Linked DNA regions of Rubrivivax gelatinosus IL144. The protein of the gene in region 1 interacts with the protein of each later gene in a pairwise test. Links are inferred from orthologs where the notes say so. Each region holds a gene or a part of one and is shown on either strand. Other genes may lie near its edges.

Region 1 (7,810 bases):
ACTTCGACGACGCGGTCTATTGCGAGCCCTTCCGCCGCGGTCGCGGCAAGACGCTGTTCGAAGGCTGGCGGCTGATCGTCGCCATCGCCGACGTCAGCCACTACGTCAAACCCGGCGAGCCGCTGGACGAGGACGCCTACGAACGTGCGACGTCGGTCTACTTCCCGCGCCGCGTGATCCCGATGCTGCCGGAGAAGCTGTCCAACGGCCTGTGCTCGCTGAACCCCGAGCAGGACCGGCTGGCGATGGTCTGCGACATGCTCGTGTCGACCGAAGGCACGCTCGACGCCTACCAGTTCTACCCGGCGGTGATCTGCTCGCACGCGCGGCTAACCTACACCGAGGTCGCCGCGGTGCTGCAGAACACGCGCGGCCCCGAAGCCCAGCGCCGTGCCGACCTGGTGCCGCAGCTCGTGCACCTGCACGAGGTCTTCCGCGCGCTGCTCAAGCAGCGTGCGCTGCGCGGCGCGGTCGACTTCGACACCGTCGAAACGCAGATCGTCTGCGACGACAACGGCCGCATCGAGAAGATCGTGCCGCGCGTGCGCAACGACGCCCACCGGCTGATCGAGGAGGCGATGCTCGCGGCCAACGTCTGCGCAGCCGACTTCATCGCCCACGGCGAGCACCCCTCGCTGTACCGCGTGCACGAAGGTCCGACGCCCGAGAAGCGTGCCGCGCTGCAGGCCTATCTGAAGGCGCTGGGCCTCGGCCTGCACCTGAGCGAGGAGCCGACGCCGGCCGAGATGCAGGCCATCTCGCAGGCCGTGCAGGGCCGCCCCGACGCGCAGCAGATCCAGACCATGCTGCTGCGCTCGATGCAGCAGGCGATCTACACCGCCAGCAACGCCGGCCACTTCGGCCTGGCCTACGGCGCCTACACGCACTTCACGAGCCCGATCCGGCGCTACCCGGACCTGCTGGTGCACCGCGTCATCAAGGCCCTGCTCGGCACCCGTCGCTACCACCTCGTGCCCAGCCCGAAGACGCGCGTGCCCGAGGTGCGCCGCGGTGCCAAGGGCGGCAAGCCGGCCAAGCCGGCGAAGCCGATGTCGCAGGAGATGGAGGCCTGGGAAGCCGCCGGCGCGCACTGCAGCGCCAACGAGCGCCGCGCCGACGAGGCCTCGCGCGACGTCGAGGCCTGGCTCAAGTGCCGCTACATGCGCGAGCACCTGGGCGAGGAGTACGCCGGCACGGTGAGCGCGGTGACGCCGTTCGGCCTGTTCGTCACGCTCGACGCGCTCTACGTCGAGGGCCTGGTGCACATCACCGAACTCGGCGGCGAGTACTTCCGCCACGACGAACTGCGCCAGGAACTGCGGGGCGAGCGCACCGGCGTGCGCTACGTCATCGGCACGCGGGTGCAGGTGCAGGTCAGCCGCGTCGACCTGGACGGCCGCCGCATCGACTTCCGCATGGTGCGCGAGGGCGATTCCGAGCGCCTGCTGGCGCGCGGCCGCGGGACGCCGGAGCGTGCCGAAAAGCCGGGTTCGGCGAGCGAGGAACTGGCTGCGCTGCGGGCCGCCGACCGCTCCGCGAAAGCGGCTTCGAAGGCCCGCAAGGTCGCCACCGCGCCGCGCAAGAGCAGCGCCCGCAAGACGGCCGGCAAGGTGCGCACGCGCCGCTGAGGCGCGTTCAGGCGCTCGCGTGCAGCGCGTCGACGAGGTCGGCTGCGCGCAGCGGCCGGCCGGCGCCGGCGGCCAGCGCGCGGTCGGCGGCGTGGCCGTGCTGCCAGACCGCGGCGACCGCGGTGGCGAAGGCTTCGCCACCGGCCGCCCATGCGCCGCCCAGCCAGCCGGCCAGCACGTCGCCGGTGCCGGCGGTGGCCAGCAGCGCGTTGCCGGTCGGGTTCAGCGAGGGCAGGGCGCCCGGTGCCGCGACGACGCTGCCCGACCCCTTCAGCACGACGACGCAGCCCAGGCGCTCGGCCAGGCGCTGCGCCGCGGCCAGGCGATCGGCCTGGACCGCGGCGGCCGTCGTGCCGAGCAGGCGTGCGGCCTCCAGCGGATGCGGCGTCAGCACGGTCGGTTGCGCGCGGCGCGTCAGCAGCCGCTGCAGCGAGAGGTCGGCGGCCAGCACGTTGAGCGCGTCGGCGTCCAGCACCAGCCGGCCGGCATGCGCCAGCAGAGCCGGCATGGCCTCGCGCACCGCCTGGCCGCCGCCGCAGCCGGCGACGACGGTCGCTGCGGCCAGCGTCGCCGGCGGCGAACGCCACCAGGCGGGGCGGCCCATCAGCTCGGGCCGGGTCGGGTCCAGCAGCGGCGCCTCGGCGTCGAGCAGGCTGCAGTAGACGCGGCCGGCGCCGGCGGCCAGCGCCGCGCGCGCCGCCAGCCAGGCGGCGCCGGCCATGCCGGGCGCGCCGCCGACGACGGCCACGTCGCCGAAACTGCCTTTGTGCTGGGCGTGCCGGCGCACGGCCCGTGCCGGCGCGGCGGCCAGGCGGGCGGTCTCGCCGCCGGCCGCGACGCCGAGCTCGTCGAACCAGACCTGGCCGGCGTGGTCGCGTCCCTCGCCGGTGAAGAGCCCGGGCTTGAGCGTCAGCAGCGCCAGCGTCGCGTCGGCCCGAATGCAGGCCTCGCCCAGCGGCTGGCCGGTGTCCGGATGAAGGCCGGAGGGCAGGTCCACCGCCAGCACCGGCGCGCCGCGCGACGCGGCCCAGGCGATGGCGGTGGCGATGCGGCCTTCGGGCGCGCGGCGCGTGCCCAGGCCGAGCAGGGCGTCGATGATCAGCTCGGCCGGGTCTTCGTCCAGCGCTTCGGCGATCGGCACGCCGGCGGCCTGTGCCGCCGCCAGCGCGTCGGCAGCGTCCGCCGGCAGCCGGCCGACGTCGCCGGTCAGCACGACGCGCACGGCCTTGCCCGCGGCGTGCAGATGGCGTGCGGCGACGAGGCCGTCGCCGCCGTTGTTGCCCGGGCCGGCGAGCACGGCGACGCTGCGCGCGTGCGGTGCCAGCGCCAGCGCCAGGCGGGCGACACCGAGCCCGGCGCGGCGCATCAGCGCGTGCGGCGGCGTGGCGGCCAGCGCCACCGCCTCGGCGGCGCGGGAGGCGGCCGCGTCGTGCAGCGGCCAGCCGGTTTTGGGGGCGACGAGGGCGGGGCTCATGCCGCCATTCTCGTCCTGCCCTGGTTCAGCGCAGGCGTTCCAGGCCGAGCGCCGTCATGTCCAGCGGCGCGGCGCGCCCGGCCACCTGTTCGGCCAGCACACGCGCCGAGCCGCAGGCCAGCGCCCAGCCGCTGGCGCCGTGGCCCAGGTTCAGCCAGACACCGGGCAGGCCGCTGGTGCCCAGCACCGGTGGGCCATCGGGCAGGCTGGGGCGCGCGCCCTTCCAGCGCTGCGCCTGGGTCGCGACGAAGGCGCCGGGGAACCAGTCCTCGAGCACGCGGTACAGCGTGCGCAGCGCGCGTTCGTCGTAGCGGTCGGCGCGGCCGCCGATCTCGCTGCTGCCGGCCACACGCACGCGCTGGCCGAGGCGGCTGACGGTGACGCGGAAGCGTTCGTCGAAGATCGCCGAGCGCGGGCCGAGGTCGGGATAGGCCTCGAGCTGGCGCAGCGGTGCGGTCACCGCGTAGCCCCAGACCGGCGCCAGCGGCAGCTTCAGCCGCAGCGAGTGCAGCAGCGGGACCGAGGCCGCGCCGCTGCACAGCACGACGGCGTCGAAACGCTCCTCGCGGCCGCAGGCGAGCACCGTCGGGCTGCCGCCGGCGCCGATGCGCTCGACCTCGACACCGAAGCGGAAGTCGGCGCCGCGCTGCGCGGCCTCGGTCTTCAGCTGCTGCGCGAACTGGCGGCAGTTGCCGACGCCGTCCTGCGGCAGGTGCACGGCCGCGCGCAGCGCCGTCTCGGGGTTCAGTCCCGGCTCGACCTGGCGGGCACGTTCGGCGTCGAGCAACTCGAAGGGCACGCCGAGTTCGGCGAGCAGCTTCAGGCCTGGCCGGGCGCGCTTGAGTTCGCGTTCGCTGCGCAGCAGCACCGTGTAGCCGCGGCTGTGCTCGTAGTCCAGGCGCAGCGAGCGCGTCAGCGTCGCCAGGCGCTCCTGGCTGAGTCGCGCCAGGCGCAGCATCGCGGCGCGGTTGGTCGCGTGCACGCCGGGGCGGCAGGCGCGCCACCAGCGCCACAGCCAGGGCAGCTGGCCCCAGACGCCCAGGCCGTCCAGCGTCAGCGCGCCTTCGCGGCGGAAGAGCTGCAGCATCAGCTTCAGCGGCATGCCCGGCGCGGCCGAGGGCATCACGTAGCCCGGGGCCAGCACGCCGGCGTTGGCGAAGCTGGTTTCCGCGGCGACGCTGCCGCGGCGTTCGTAGACCACGACCTCGTGCCCGTCGGCGGCGAGTTCGAACGCGGTGGTGACGCCGACGATGCCGGCCCCGATGACGGCGACTCGCATCGTCAAGCCTCCCGCGCGGCGAGCGCGCTCTCGACCTGCAGCGCGGCGCCGAGCACCGTGTCGTCGGCGAAAGCCGGTGCCCAGAGCATCAGCCCGACCGGCAGCACGCCGGCGGTCTGGCAGGGCAGCGACAGCGCGCAGCCGTCGAGGAAGTTCACCGCCGCCGGATTGCGCAGCACCAGCGCATTGGTGGCGAAGAAGAGCTTGTCGTCGGCCTCCAGCGGCGCCAGCGGCGGCGCGACGATCGGCACCGTCGGCGACAGCGCGGCGTCGAAGCCGGCGAGCGCCGTCTGCACCCGGCGGATCCAGTCGCGGCGCGTGCGCTGCAGGTCCAGGTAGTCGGCGGCCGACATCGTTTCGCCGCGACGGATGCGGCTGGCGACACGCGGGTCGTAACGATCGCCGCGCTCGGCCAGGCGGTGGCGATGCCAGGTCCAGGACTCGGCGGCCGGGAAACCGCCGGCGGCGTTGATCGACGCCAGCTCGCCCAGTTCGGGCAGCACGATCTCGACGATGCGTGCGCCGCCGGCCGACAGCGTCGCCAGCGCGGCGTCGAAGGCCGCCGCGACGCTGTCGTCCAGGCCGTCGAGCATCAGCGTGCGCGGCACGGCGAAACGCAGCCCGTCGAGAGGACGCGCGGCCGGCCGCGGTGTGCGTGCCGCGAGGATGCCGTGCAGCTGCACCGCGTCGGCCACCGAGCGTGTGATCGCGCAGGCCGTGTCCAGCGAGCTCGACAGCGGGATGCTGCCGTCCAGCGGCACCAGCGCCTGCGTGCTCTTGAAGCCGACCAGGCCCTGGAAGGCCGCCGGGATGCGGATCGAGCCGCCGGTGTCCGAACCCAGCGCCGCCCAGGCCGCGCCGGTGGCGATGCTGACCGCGCCGCCCGAGGTCGAGCCGCCGGGCACACGCGGCGTCGCGTCCAGCGCCGCGCTCACCGGGTTGGCCGGCGTGCCGTGGTGCGGGTTGAGGCCGAGGCCGGAAAAGGCGAACTCGGACAGATTGGTATGGCCGACCAGCGCCGCGCCGGCAGAGCGCAGCCGGGCGACGGCCGGGCAGTCGGCGGCGGCCGGCGGCGCGTCGGCCAGCGCCGCCGAGGCGCCGGTCGTCGGCTGCCCGGCGACGTCGAACAGGTCCTTGATCGAGACCGCCAGCCCGGCCAGCGGCGGCAGCGGGGCGCCGGCGGCGTGCAGCGCATCGACCGCCGCGGCCGTGGCCCGGGCCTGGGCGTCGAAGCGGCGCACGAAGGCGTGGCGGCAGGGCGCCGCGTCGGCCGCGGCGAGGGATTCTTCGAGCATCGCGAGGGCGCTGGAAGCGCCGGACACGATGCGGTTCCGGGCGTCGCCCAGATCGGGGGCGCCGCGGCGTGGTAGACTCATTGGGTTTGTCTCGGGGCGGGTGCTGATGCCCCTGCGATTCGAGACGGACACATCCGCGAACCCGGGCACCTGAGGTGTCGCTGGCGGGGAGACGGGAGAGGCTTCAGTCGCTTTCACGACTCGAGCCAATCGGTCACCTTCGGCAACGATCAAGCGCCGGGATTCTAGATCCAACCTTCGGAGTCTCCATGACTGTCTCCATGCGTGAAATGCTGGAAGCCGGCGTCCATTTCGGGCACCAAACGCGCTTCTGGAACCCCAAGATGGCCCCGTACATCTACGGCCATCGCAACAAGATCCACATCATCAACCTCGAGAAGACGCAGCCGCTCTTCGAGGACGCGATGAAGTTCGTGCGCCAGCTGAGCGCGCGCCGCGGCACGATCCTGATGATCGGCACCAAGCGCCAGGCGCGCGAAGTGGTCGCGATGGAAGCCCAGCGCTGCGGCATGCCCTACGTCGACCAACGCTGGCTCGGCGGCATGCTGACCAACTTCAAGACGGTCAAGGGCTCGCTGAAGAAGCTCAAGGACATGCAGGCGACCAAGGAAGCCGGCATGGAGCAGATGATCAAGAAGGAAGCCCTGCTGTTCGATCGCGAGCTGGTCAAGCTCGAGAAGGACATCGGCGGCATCCAGGACATGAGCGCGCTGCCTGACGCGATGTTCGTGATCGACGTCGGCTATCACAAGATCGCCGTCGCCGAAGCCAAGAAGCTCGGCATCCCGGTGATCGGCGTCGTCGACACCAACCACTCGCCGGTGGGCATCGACTACGTCATCCCCGGCAACGACGACTCGGCCAAGGCTGTCGCGCTGTACGCGCGCGCCGTCGCCGACGCGGTGCTCGAAGGCAAGGCCAGCGCGACCAACGAGGTCGTGCAAGCCGCCGCCGGCGCCGACGAGTTCGTCGAGGTCCGCGAAGAGGCCTGATCCGCGCGGGGCCGCACCCGGCCCCGCCCCGAATCCGTGAGTCCGCCGCCGGCGCGCACGACGCGCTGCGGCGGTTTCCTGCCATCCGAATGGAGTAGAGAGATGCCCGCAATCACCGCCAGCATGGTTGCCGAACTGCGCGCCAAGACCGATGCGCCGATGATGGAGTGCAAGAAGGCGCTCACCGAGGCCGACGGCGACATCGCCCGCGCCGAGGAGATCCTGCGCGTCAAGCTCGGCAACAAGGCCGGCAAGGCCGCCAGCCGCATCACCGCCGAAGGCGTGGTCGCCGCTGCCGTCGAAGGCGCCACCGGCGCGCTCGTCGAAATCAACTGCGAGACCGACTTCGTCTCGAAGAACGACTCGTTCCTGGCTTTCGCCAAGGCCACGGCTCAGCTCGTCGCCGAGAAGAACCCGGCCGACGTCGCCGCGCTCGGCGCGCTGGCCTACGAGCAGGACGGCTTCGGCCCGACGCTCGAGGACGTGCGCAAGGGCCTGATCGGCAAGATCGGCGAGAACATGTCGATCCGCCGCTTCAAGCGCTACGCCGGCGGCGGCCAGCTCGCCAGCTACCTGCACGGCACGCGCATCGGCGTCGTCGTCGAGTTCGAAGGTGACGCCGTCGCCGCCAAGGACGTCGCGATGCACGTCGCCGCGATGAAGCCCAAGGCGCTGGCCGCCAGCGAAGTCCCGGCCGACCTGGTCGAGTCCGAGCGCCGCATCGCCGCCGAGAAGGCCGCCGAAGACGCCGCCGCCGCGACCGCCGCCGGCAAGCCGGTGCAGTCGCCGGAGATCGTCGCCAAGCGCGTCGAGGGTTCGGTGCAGAAGTTCCTGAAGGAGGTCTCGCTGCTGAACCAGGCCTTCGTCAAGAACGACAAGCAGACCGTCGAGCAGATGCTCAAGGCCGCCGGCACCACGGTGAAGGGCTTCACCCTGTACGTGGTCGGCGAAGGCATCGAAAAGAAGGTCGACGACTTCGCCGCCGAGGTCGCGGCCCAGGTCGCCGCCGCCAAGGGCCAATAAGCTAGGTCCGGCAACAAAGGGGGCCTCGTGCCCCCTTACACTCTCTCTCGCATCACCACCGAATCAGGAGTCTCTCGCATGCCCGCATACAAGCGCAT
Region 2 (7,923 bases), 600 kb from region 1 along the record:
CATCTCCGGGCCGTAGCGGTCCAGGCCACTGGAGGCGATCCAGCCCGGCGCGACGGCGTTGACGCGCACGCCGGCGTGCGCCCATTCGAAGGCCGCCGTCATCGTCAGGTTGGCCATGCCGGCGCGCGCCGCGCCGCTGTGGCCCATGCCAGGCATGCCGTTGCGGAAGTCGGCGGTCATGTTGACGATGGCGCCGCCGCTGTCCTGCATGCTCTGCAGGAAGACCTCGCGCATCATCAGGAAGCCGCCGGTCAGGTTGTTGGCGACGACGGCATCGAAGCCCTTCTTCGAGATCGCCATCAGCGGCGCCGGGAACTGGCCGCCGGCGTTGTTGACGAGGCCGGCGATGGCGCCGTGTTCGGCGACGACGCGGGCGACGGCGGCCTTCACCGCGTCTTCGTCGCGGATGTCGAGCACCACGGTTTCGCAGCGTCCGCCGTCCTCGGCGATCTCGGCGGCCACACGTGCCAGATTGTCGGCCTGGCGGCCGCTGATGACGACCGTCGCGCCCAGCGCCGCCAGCTCGTGCGCGACGCAGCGGCCGATGCCGCTGCCGCCGCCGGTGACCCAGTGCAGCTGCCCGGCGAACAGGCCGGGACGGAACACGCTGCGGTAGCCGGACTCGTTCATCGCGCCTCGCCTTCGGGTGGATGCGGCGGCATTAGGCGCGGTGGGTGACGTTAACGTCAACAGGGTGACGGGTTGGTAATTTCCATGATCTCAGCGGCATGTGCGCTGGCTACGATGCGCCGCAGCACACAGGAGCCCCGATCCGATGGACCTTCAAGCCTGCACCGAAGAACTGCGCCGCAAGGTCGGCGAGGCCAGCGGCCTGAACGCGACGCTGAAGTTCGACTGCGGCGCCGACGGCGTCGTCGTCATCGACGGCCGCGCCGTGCCCAACACCGTCGACAACGTCGACCGCGACACCGACTGCACCGTCGGCATCACGCACGACAACCTGGTCGCGATGATCAAGGGCGAACTGCAGCCGGCGACCGCGTTCATGACCGGCAAGATCAAGGTCAGCGGCGACATGAGCGTCGCGCTGAAGCTTCAGCGCATCGTCTAGCATCCGCCGATGCTCGACACCCCGGATCGACCCGATGACGCCGCCGCCCAGGCGGTGGTGGCGTCGCACCGGGATCCGGACACCGGCGAGCTGTTCGGCATCACCGAGCTGTGCCGCGAGTTCGGCATCACGCTGCGCACGATCCGCTTCTACGAGGACAAGGGCCTGCTGGCGCCGCGCCGCGTCAACGGCGCCCGCGTCTACACCCGGCGCGACCGCGCGCGGCTGGCGCTGATCCTGCGCAGCAAGGCCATCGGCGCCTCGCTGGCCGAGATCAAGCACTACCTGGACCTCTACGGCGACAACGGCGAGGGCCGCACGCAGCAGCTGGCCTACGTCGTCGAACGCACCGACCTGGCGATCCGCGAGCTGGAAGCCAAACGCGCCGGCCTGGATGCGACGCTGGCCGAGCTGCGGCTGATCAACGAGACCGCGCGCCGGCAGCTCGACGGCGGCTGAACGCCGGCCGCGTGCTGGCGCGGTGTCCATTTTTGGACTACGATGAGGTCGTGGTCTGAGATTGGATGTCATGCGCCTCGTTGCCACCGAAACCGCTCCCGCTTTTGCCGACGTCTCCGACGAACGCATGGCCGCGGCCGGCCTGCGGGCGTTTGCCCGCATCGCCGAGGCCTGGGGGCTGAGCGTCGACGAGCAGCTCGTGCTGCTGGGCCAGCCGGCGCGCTCCACCTTCTTCGCCTGGCGCCAGCACCCCGAGAAGGCGCGGCTGTCGCGCGACACGCTGGAGCGGCTGTCCAACCTGCTCGGCATCTACAAGTCGCTGCAGATCCTGCTGCCCGAGCCGGCCGCGGCCGACGCCTGGGTTCGCCGGCCCAACAGCGCCGAGGCCTTCGGCGGCCGCAGCGCGCTGCAGCGCATGCTGGCCGGCAACGTCGGCGACCTCAACTTCGTGCGCCGCTACCTCGACGGCGTGCGCGGCGGCGGCTGGTCCTGAACACACCCGACGTCCGCCGCGTCCGCTGGACGCAGGCCTGTCGCATCGTGCCGACGCGTTATCCGTCGGTGACGCTGTTCGACCGCGTCGCCGACGCCGAGGACTTCGACGCGCTGTACGCGCTGGAGGCGCTGACCAACGAACGCCTGCGCGAGGAACTGGGCCACGTCGAACGCGTGCCGCGCGCCGAGCGTGTCTTCGGTCCGGGCAGCGGGCCGGTGATGGCCGCCTTCACCCACGTCAACCCGGACGGCAGCCGCTTCTCCGACGGCCGCTGGGGCGTGTTCTACGCCGCGCGCGAACGCGAGACCGCGATCGCCGAGACGCGTTACCACCACGCCCGTTTCCTCGCCGCGACGCGCCAGCCGGCGATGCATTTGCCGATGCGGCTGTACCACGTGCCGATCGACGCCCGGCTGCACGACCTGCGCCCGCCCGGCGCCGTCGACGACGCGGTCTACGCCGCCAGCGACTACGGCGCCTCGCGCGCGCTGGCCGCCGCGCTGCGCGCCGCCGGCTCGCACGGCGTCGTCTACCGCAGCGTGCGCCACGCCGGCGGCGAGTGCGTCGGCCTGTTCCGCCCGCGCGGTGCCGGGCCCTGCCTGCACGCCGCGCACCTGCTGTACGCCTGGGACGGGCAGGGCTTCGCCGACGTTTACGAGAAGACGGCATGAGCCGGGGTGCTGAACGCTTCGACCGCCTGGACGCGCTGCGCGGCCTGGCCATCGTCTGGATGGCGGCCTACCACTTCTCGTTCGACCTGAACCACTTCCGGCTGCTCGACCCGCGCCAGGACTTCTACGGCGATGCGTTCTGGACGCTGCAGCGCACGGCGATCGTCAGCCTGTTCCTGTTCTGCGCCGGGCTCGGCCAGGCCGCGGCACTCGACGCCGGCCAGGGCTGGCCGCGTTTCTGGCGCCGCTGGGCGCAGGTGGCGGGCTGCGCGCTGCTGGTCAGCGCCGGCTCGGCGACGATGTTCCCGCACAGCTGGATCAGCTTCGGCGTGCTGCACGGCATCGCGCTGATGCTGATCCTCTCCCGGCTGGCCGCACCGCTCGGGCGCTGGTTGTGGCCGCTGGGTGCCGTGGCCATCGTGCTGCCTTTCGTCTGGCAGCACGCGTTCTTCGACACGCGCTGGACGAACTGGGTCGGCCTGGTGACGCACAAGCCGGTCACCGAGGACTACGTGCCGCTGCTGCCCTGGTGGGGCGTGATGCTCTGGGGGCTGGCGGCGGGGCAGTGGGCGCTCGCCCGCCGCCGCGGCTGGCTGACCGGCGCACTGCCGCGCGTGCTGGCACCGCTGGCGCTGCTGGGGCGCTGGTCGCTGTCGTTCTACATGGTCCACCAGCCGGTGTTCATCGGCGCGCTGACGGCGCTGCTGTCGCTGGGGCTGATCGGGCGCTGAGCGTCCCGCTGCGCAGCGGTTTGCGCAGCGCGAAGCGTGTTGCGCGCTTTGCAGCGAAAAACGCAGGATTTCGTCGCCGAAGACGATGTTCTTGCGTGGCACGAGCTTTGCGCTTGGGGTGCGCCGACTGTTCGGCTGTCTGAGGACCTGGAGTCACCCCCATGAAGAAGAACACCACCCAGCTCGCCGCCATCGCCGGCGCCGCTCTTGTCGCCGGCACGGCGCTGTCCTTCGCCGTGCCGGCCGTGGCCGCCGAACGCATGCCGCCGGTGAAGGTGGAGGACTACAACGACGCCCAGCGTGCCGCCGCCGAGGAGTTCCTCGCGACGCGCAAGTACCCGGTCTTCGGCCCGTTCTCGGTGCTGATCCGCAGCCCGAAGCTGATGACCAACGCCCACACGATGGGCAGCTACCTGCGTTACAACGCCTCGATCGGCATGCCGCTGTCGGAGATGGTGATCCTGATGGTCGCGCGCTCGTGGAGCCAGGACTACGAGTGGACCTACCACGTGACGATCGCCGCCAAGCAGGGCATCAAGCCCGAGGTCATCGACGCGATTGCCGAAGGCCGCCGCCCGACCGAGCTGACGCCTGACCAGGCCATCATCTACGACTTCACCGACGAGCTGCTGCGCAACCGCCGCGTCTCCGACAAGACCTACGAAGCGACGCTCAAGCGCTTCGGCGAGCAGGGTGTGCTCGACACCGCCGGCGTCGTCGGCTACTACACCTTCCTGGCCGGCATCATGAACACCGTACGCACGGCGCCGGTGCCGGGCGTGAAGACGCTGACACGTTTCCCCGACGCGTCGAACTGAGGCCGATGGGGGTTCGCCGGCGGGCGAGCGGCTACGATGCGCGCCTTCGTCCCGCCGTCCCTTCGGCGGGCGCTTTCCCAGGTGAACCCCGTGAGCAACAAGGTCCTGTTCGGCTTCCACGCCGTGACGGTGCGGCTGAAGACCGCGCCGCAGTCGGTCAAGGAAATCCACGTCGATGCGACGCGCCGCGACGCGCGCATGCGCCAGTTCGTCGAACGGGCCGAAGCCGCCGGTGCCAAGCTGGTCGACAGCGACGGCGAGCGCCTGACCCAGCTCGCCGGCAGCGGCCGCCACCAGGGCGTCGTGGCGCGCGTGACGCCGCTGGCGCCGACCCACTCGCTGGACGACGCGCTCGACGCCGCCGCCGGCGCGCCGCTGGTGCTGGTGCTCGACGGCGTCACCGACCCGCACAACCTGGGCGCCTGCCTGCGCGTGGCCGACGGTGCCGGCGCCTGCGCCGTCGTCGCGCCCAAGGACCACGCGGTGGGCCTGAACGCGACGGTGGCCAAGGTCGCCAGCGGCGCCGCCGAGACCGTGCCCTACCTGATGGTGACCAACCTCGCGCGCTCGCTGGGCGAGATGAAGGAGCGCGACCTGCGCATCATCGGCACCTCCGACGACGCGACGAAGACGATCTACGACGTCGACCTCGCCGGCCCGGTGGCGCTGGTGCTGGGCGCCGAGGGCCACGGCATGCGCCAGCTGACGCGCAAGACCTGCGACGAGTTGGTGAGCATCCCGATGCAGGGTGCGGTCGAGAGCCTGAACGTCTCGGTCGCCGCCGGCATCTGCCTGTACGAGGCGCTGCGCCAGCGCACCAGCACCCGCTGAGCACCTGCACCTGCCGCAAGCTCGCGGCGGCGGCCACTGGCTACACTGGCAGGATCACCGAATTCCGAGTTTCAACATGCCTGTCATCGAAGTCCGTCATCCGCTGGTGCGCCACAAGGTCGGCCTGCTGCGCGAGAAAGACATCTCGACGAAGAAGTTCCGCGAGCTGACCAACGAGATCGCGCGCCTGCTGGCCTATGAGGCGACGGCCGACTTCCCGCTGGAGCCGATCCAGATCGACTGCTGGAGCGGCCCGGCGACGATCGAGCAGATCGCCGGGCGCAAGGTGACGGTGGTGCCGATCCTGCGTGCCGGCATCGGCATGCTCGACGGTGTGCTCGACATGGTGCCCAACGCCAAGGTCAGCGTCGTCGGCCTGTCGCGCAACCACGAGACGCTGCAGCCCGAGCACTACTTCGAGCGTTTCGTCGGCCACCTTGACGAACGTACCGCGCTGATCGTCGACCCGATGCTGGCCACGGCCGGCTCGATGATCGCCACCGTCGACCTGCTCAAGCGCCGCGGCTGCACCGACATCCGCGCGCTGGTGCTGGTGGCGGCGCCCGAGGGCATCAAGGCGCTGGACACCGCCCACCCCGACGTGCGCTGCTGGACGGCGGCGATCGACAGCCACCTGGACGAGAACGGCTACATCATCCCCGGCCTCGGCGACGCCGGCGACAAGATCTTCGGCACGAAGTGATGGTGCCCCCGGCCGCCTGGCGGCCGCCCCCCCGAGGGGGGCAACCTGACCGGACCGGGAGACCCGGATCCGGTCAGGCGCGTTAACACCGCCGCTCCCCCTGACCGCCTTCGGCGGTCTGTCCCCGAGGGGAAGGCGGGCTCGCTGTTGGCTGCCCCTGACCGCCTTCGGCGGTCTGTCCCCGAGGGGACGAATTCCGAGCCTGCTCGCTGTTCGCGTTAGCGCAGCACCTTCAAGGCGTCCGGGTTGACGATATTCGTCGGGGTGTTGTTGACGAAGTTGATGACGTTGTCGAACGCGGCGCCGAAGTAGATCTCGTAGCTGTCCTGTTCGACGTAGCCGATGTGCGGCGTGCAGACGGCGTTTTCCAGGCGCAGCAGGGGGTGGCCCTGGAGGATGGGTTCGCTCTCGAAGACGTCCACCGCGGCCATGCCGGGGCGGCCCTTGTTGAGCGCGGAGACCAGCGCGTTCTCCTCGACGATCTCGGCGCGCGAGGTGTTGACGAACAGCGCCGTCGGCTTCATGCGCGCCAGGTCGTCGAGCTTGACCATGCCGCGGGTCGTCTCGCCCAGCCGCAGGTGCATGCTGAGCACGTCGCATTCCTCGAAGAAGGCCTCGCGGCTCTCGGCGGCGACGTAGCCGTCGGCGACGGCGTGCTCGCGCGACTCCTCGCTGCCCCAGACCAGCACCTTCATGCCGAAGGCGCGGCCGTAGCCGGCGACCATGCGGCCGATGCGACCGTAGCCCCAGACGCCCAGCGTCTTGCCGTGCAGCACCATGCCCAGGCCGAAGTTGGGCGGCATCGAGGCCGACTTCAGCCCCGCCTGCTGCCAGGCGCCGTGCTTGAGGTTGCCGATGTACTGCGGCAGGCGGCGCATCGAGGCCATGATCAGCGCCCAGGTCAGCTCGGCCGGCGCCACCGGCGAGCCCACGCCTTCGGCCACCGCGATGCCCAGCCGCGTGCAGGCCTCGACGTCGATGTGCGGGCCCACGCGCCCGGTCTGCGAGATCAGCTTCAGCCGCGGCAGCTTCTCCAGCAGCGCGCGCGGGAAGTGCGTGCGCTCGCGGATCAGCACCAGCACGTCGGCGTCGCGCAGCCGCACCGAGAGCTGGCCGGTGCCCTTGACCGTGTTGGTGAACACCTTCGCGTTGAGCGGCTCGAGCCGCGTCGCGCACCTGAGCTTGCGGACCGCGTCCTGATAGTCGTCGAGGATGATGATGTTCATGGGCATTGGCCGCATTGTCGCGGCGGACGGCACGCGGCGTGGCGATCCCTGCGGCGCGAGGGCTCGCCCGACCTGGGGAGGCCGGGCGGGCGGGAGCTCAGCGGACCGTCTTCTTCGAGCTCTTGGCCGTGGCCTGGGCCTTCGGCGCGCTGGCCTTGCCCTTGGCGCTCACCGTCTTGCCCTTGGCCGGTGCCGCAGCCTTGGCCGCGGGCCGCTTGGACGGCGCCGGCTTGGCGCTGCGCGACGACGGCGACGCCGCAGCGACCATCACGACGACCTTCTGCCCCGGCTTGAAGCTCGCGCGCGGGCCGACGTCGTTCCACTGCGCGACCTGGGCCGCGCTGACCTTGTAGCGCTTGGCCACCGAGGCGACGGTGTCGCCGCGGCCGGCCTTCAGCGTCAGCTTGCGCATCGGCTTGGCTTCGGGGGCCAGCACCATCATCGCGTTCTCGGCGACGTGTTCGTCGACGTCGCGCGTGGCGTGCGCGGCGCGCAGCACCAGCAGCGTCGAGCCGACCTTGACCAGCATGCGCGGCGGGATGCGGTTGACTTCGCGCAGCTGCGCCTCGGGCATGCCGACCTGCTTGGCGGCCTCGGCGGGCTTGAGCGTGCGCGGCGCGACCCAGGCCGTCCACGAGGCCAGCGGGCCGCGGTGCTCCTTCAGGCGCTGCACGAACTCGTTGGCGTTGTCGTAGGGCAGCAGCACACGCGGCGTCGCCGCAGCCAGGATCACCGGCTTGTTCATCTGCGGGTTCAGCGCCTGGAACTCCTCCAGGCTCAGTCCCGCCAGGCGCGCGGCGAGCGCGACGTCGATGTCGCGGTCGCGGTCGATCGGCACGCTGAGGAAGAACGGGTGGTTCTGCAGCGCCGGCAGCGAGATCGAGAACGCTTCCGGATGCGTGATCAGGTTCTTGAC

What was found.
Region 2: the proteins of RGE_RS13330 (region 1) and rlmB interact in binary tests that used the Escherichia coli proteins (3 or more experiments, as listed by UniProt). The link is inferred for Rubrivivax gelatinosus IL144 from one-to-one orthologs.

The regions. Positions count from the first base shown.
Region 1 is NC_017075.1:2,898,882-2,906,691, reverse strand. Bases 870-3,744 are described here. They hold RGE_RS13330 (bifunctional ADP-dependent NAD(P)H-hydrate dehydratase/NAD(P)H-hydrate epimerase), read right to left. Parts: upstream 3,103-3,744; coding sequence 1,636-3,102; downstream 870-1,635. Other genes in these bases: RGE_RS13325 (FAD-dependent oxidoreductase), read right to left, coding at 3,128-3,744; rnr (ribonuclease R), read left to right, coding at 870-1,628. Outside these bases: more of rnr, read left to right, coding at 1-869; more of RGE_RS13325, read right to left, coding at 3,745-4,381; RGE_RS13320 (amidase), read right to left, coding at 4,384-5,757; rpsB (30S ribosomal protein S2), read left to right, coding at 5,946-6,689; tsf (translation elongation factor Ts), read left to right, coding at 6,792-7,712; pyrH (UMP kinase), read left to right, coding at 7,791-7,810. UniProt on the Escherichia coli protein: Bifunctional enzyme that catalyzes the epimerization of the S- and R-forms of NAD(P)HX and the dehydration of the S-form of NAD(P)HX at the expense of ADP, which is converted to AMP.
Region 2 is NC_017075.1:3,498,808-3,506,730, reverse strand. Bases 3,193-6,180 are described here. They hold rlmB (23S rRNA (guanosine(2251)-2'-O)-methyltransferase RlmB), read left to right. Parts: upstream 3,193-4,283; coding sequence 4,284-5,078; downstream 5,079-6,180. Other genes in these bases: RGE_RS15955 (D-2-hydroxyacid dehydrogenase family protein), read right to left, coding at 6,000-6,180; upp (uracil phosphoribosyltransferase), read left to right, coding at 5,155-5,781; RGE_RS15970 (carboxymuconolactone decarboxylase family protein), read left to right, coding at 3,591-4,247; RGE_RS15975 (DUF1624 domain-containing protein), read left to right, coding at 3,193-3,429. In the rest of the region: RGE_RS16000 (SDR family oxidoreductase), read right to left, coding at 1-630; RGE_RS15995 (SCP2 sterol-binding domain-containing protein), read left to right, coding at 776-1,072; RGE_RS15990 (MerR family transcriptional regulator), read left to right, coding at 1,082-1,531; RGE_RS15985 (MbcA/ParS/Xre antitoxin family protein), read left to right, coding at 1,602-2,024; RGE_RS15980 (RES family NAD+ phosphorylase), read left to right, coding at 2,072-2,698; more of RGE_RS15975, read left to right, coding at 2,695-3,192; more of RGE_RS15955, read right to left, coding at 6,181-7,007; RGE_RS15950 (transglycosylase SLT domain-containing protein), read right to left, coding at 7,105-7,923. UniProt on the Escherichia coli protein: Specifically methylates the ribose of guanosine 2251 in 23S rRNA.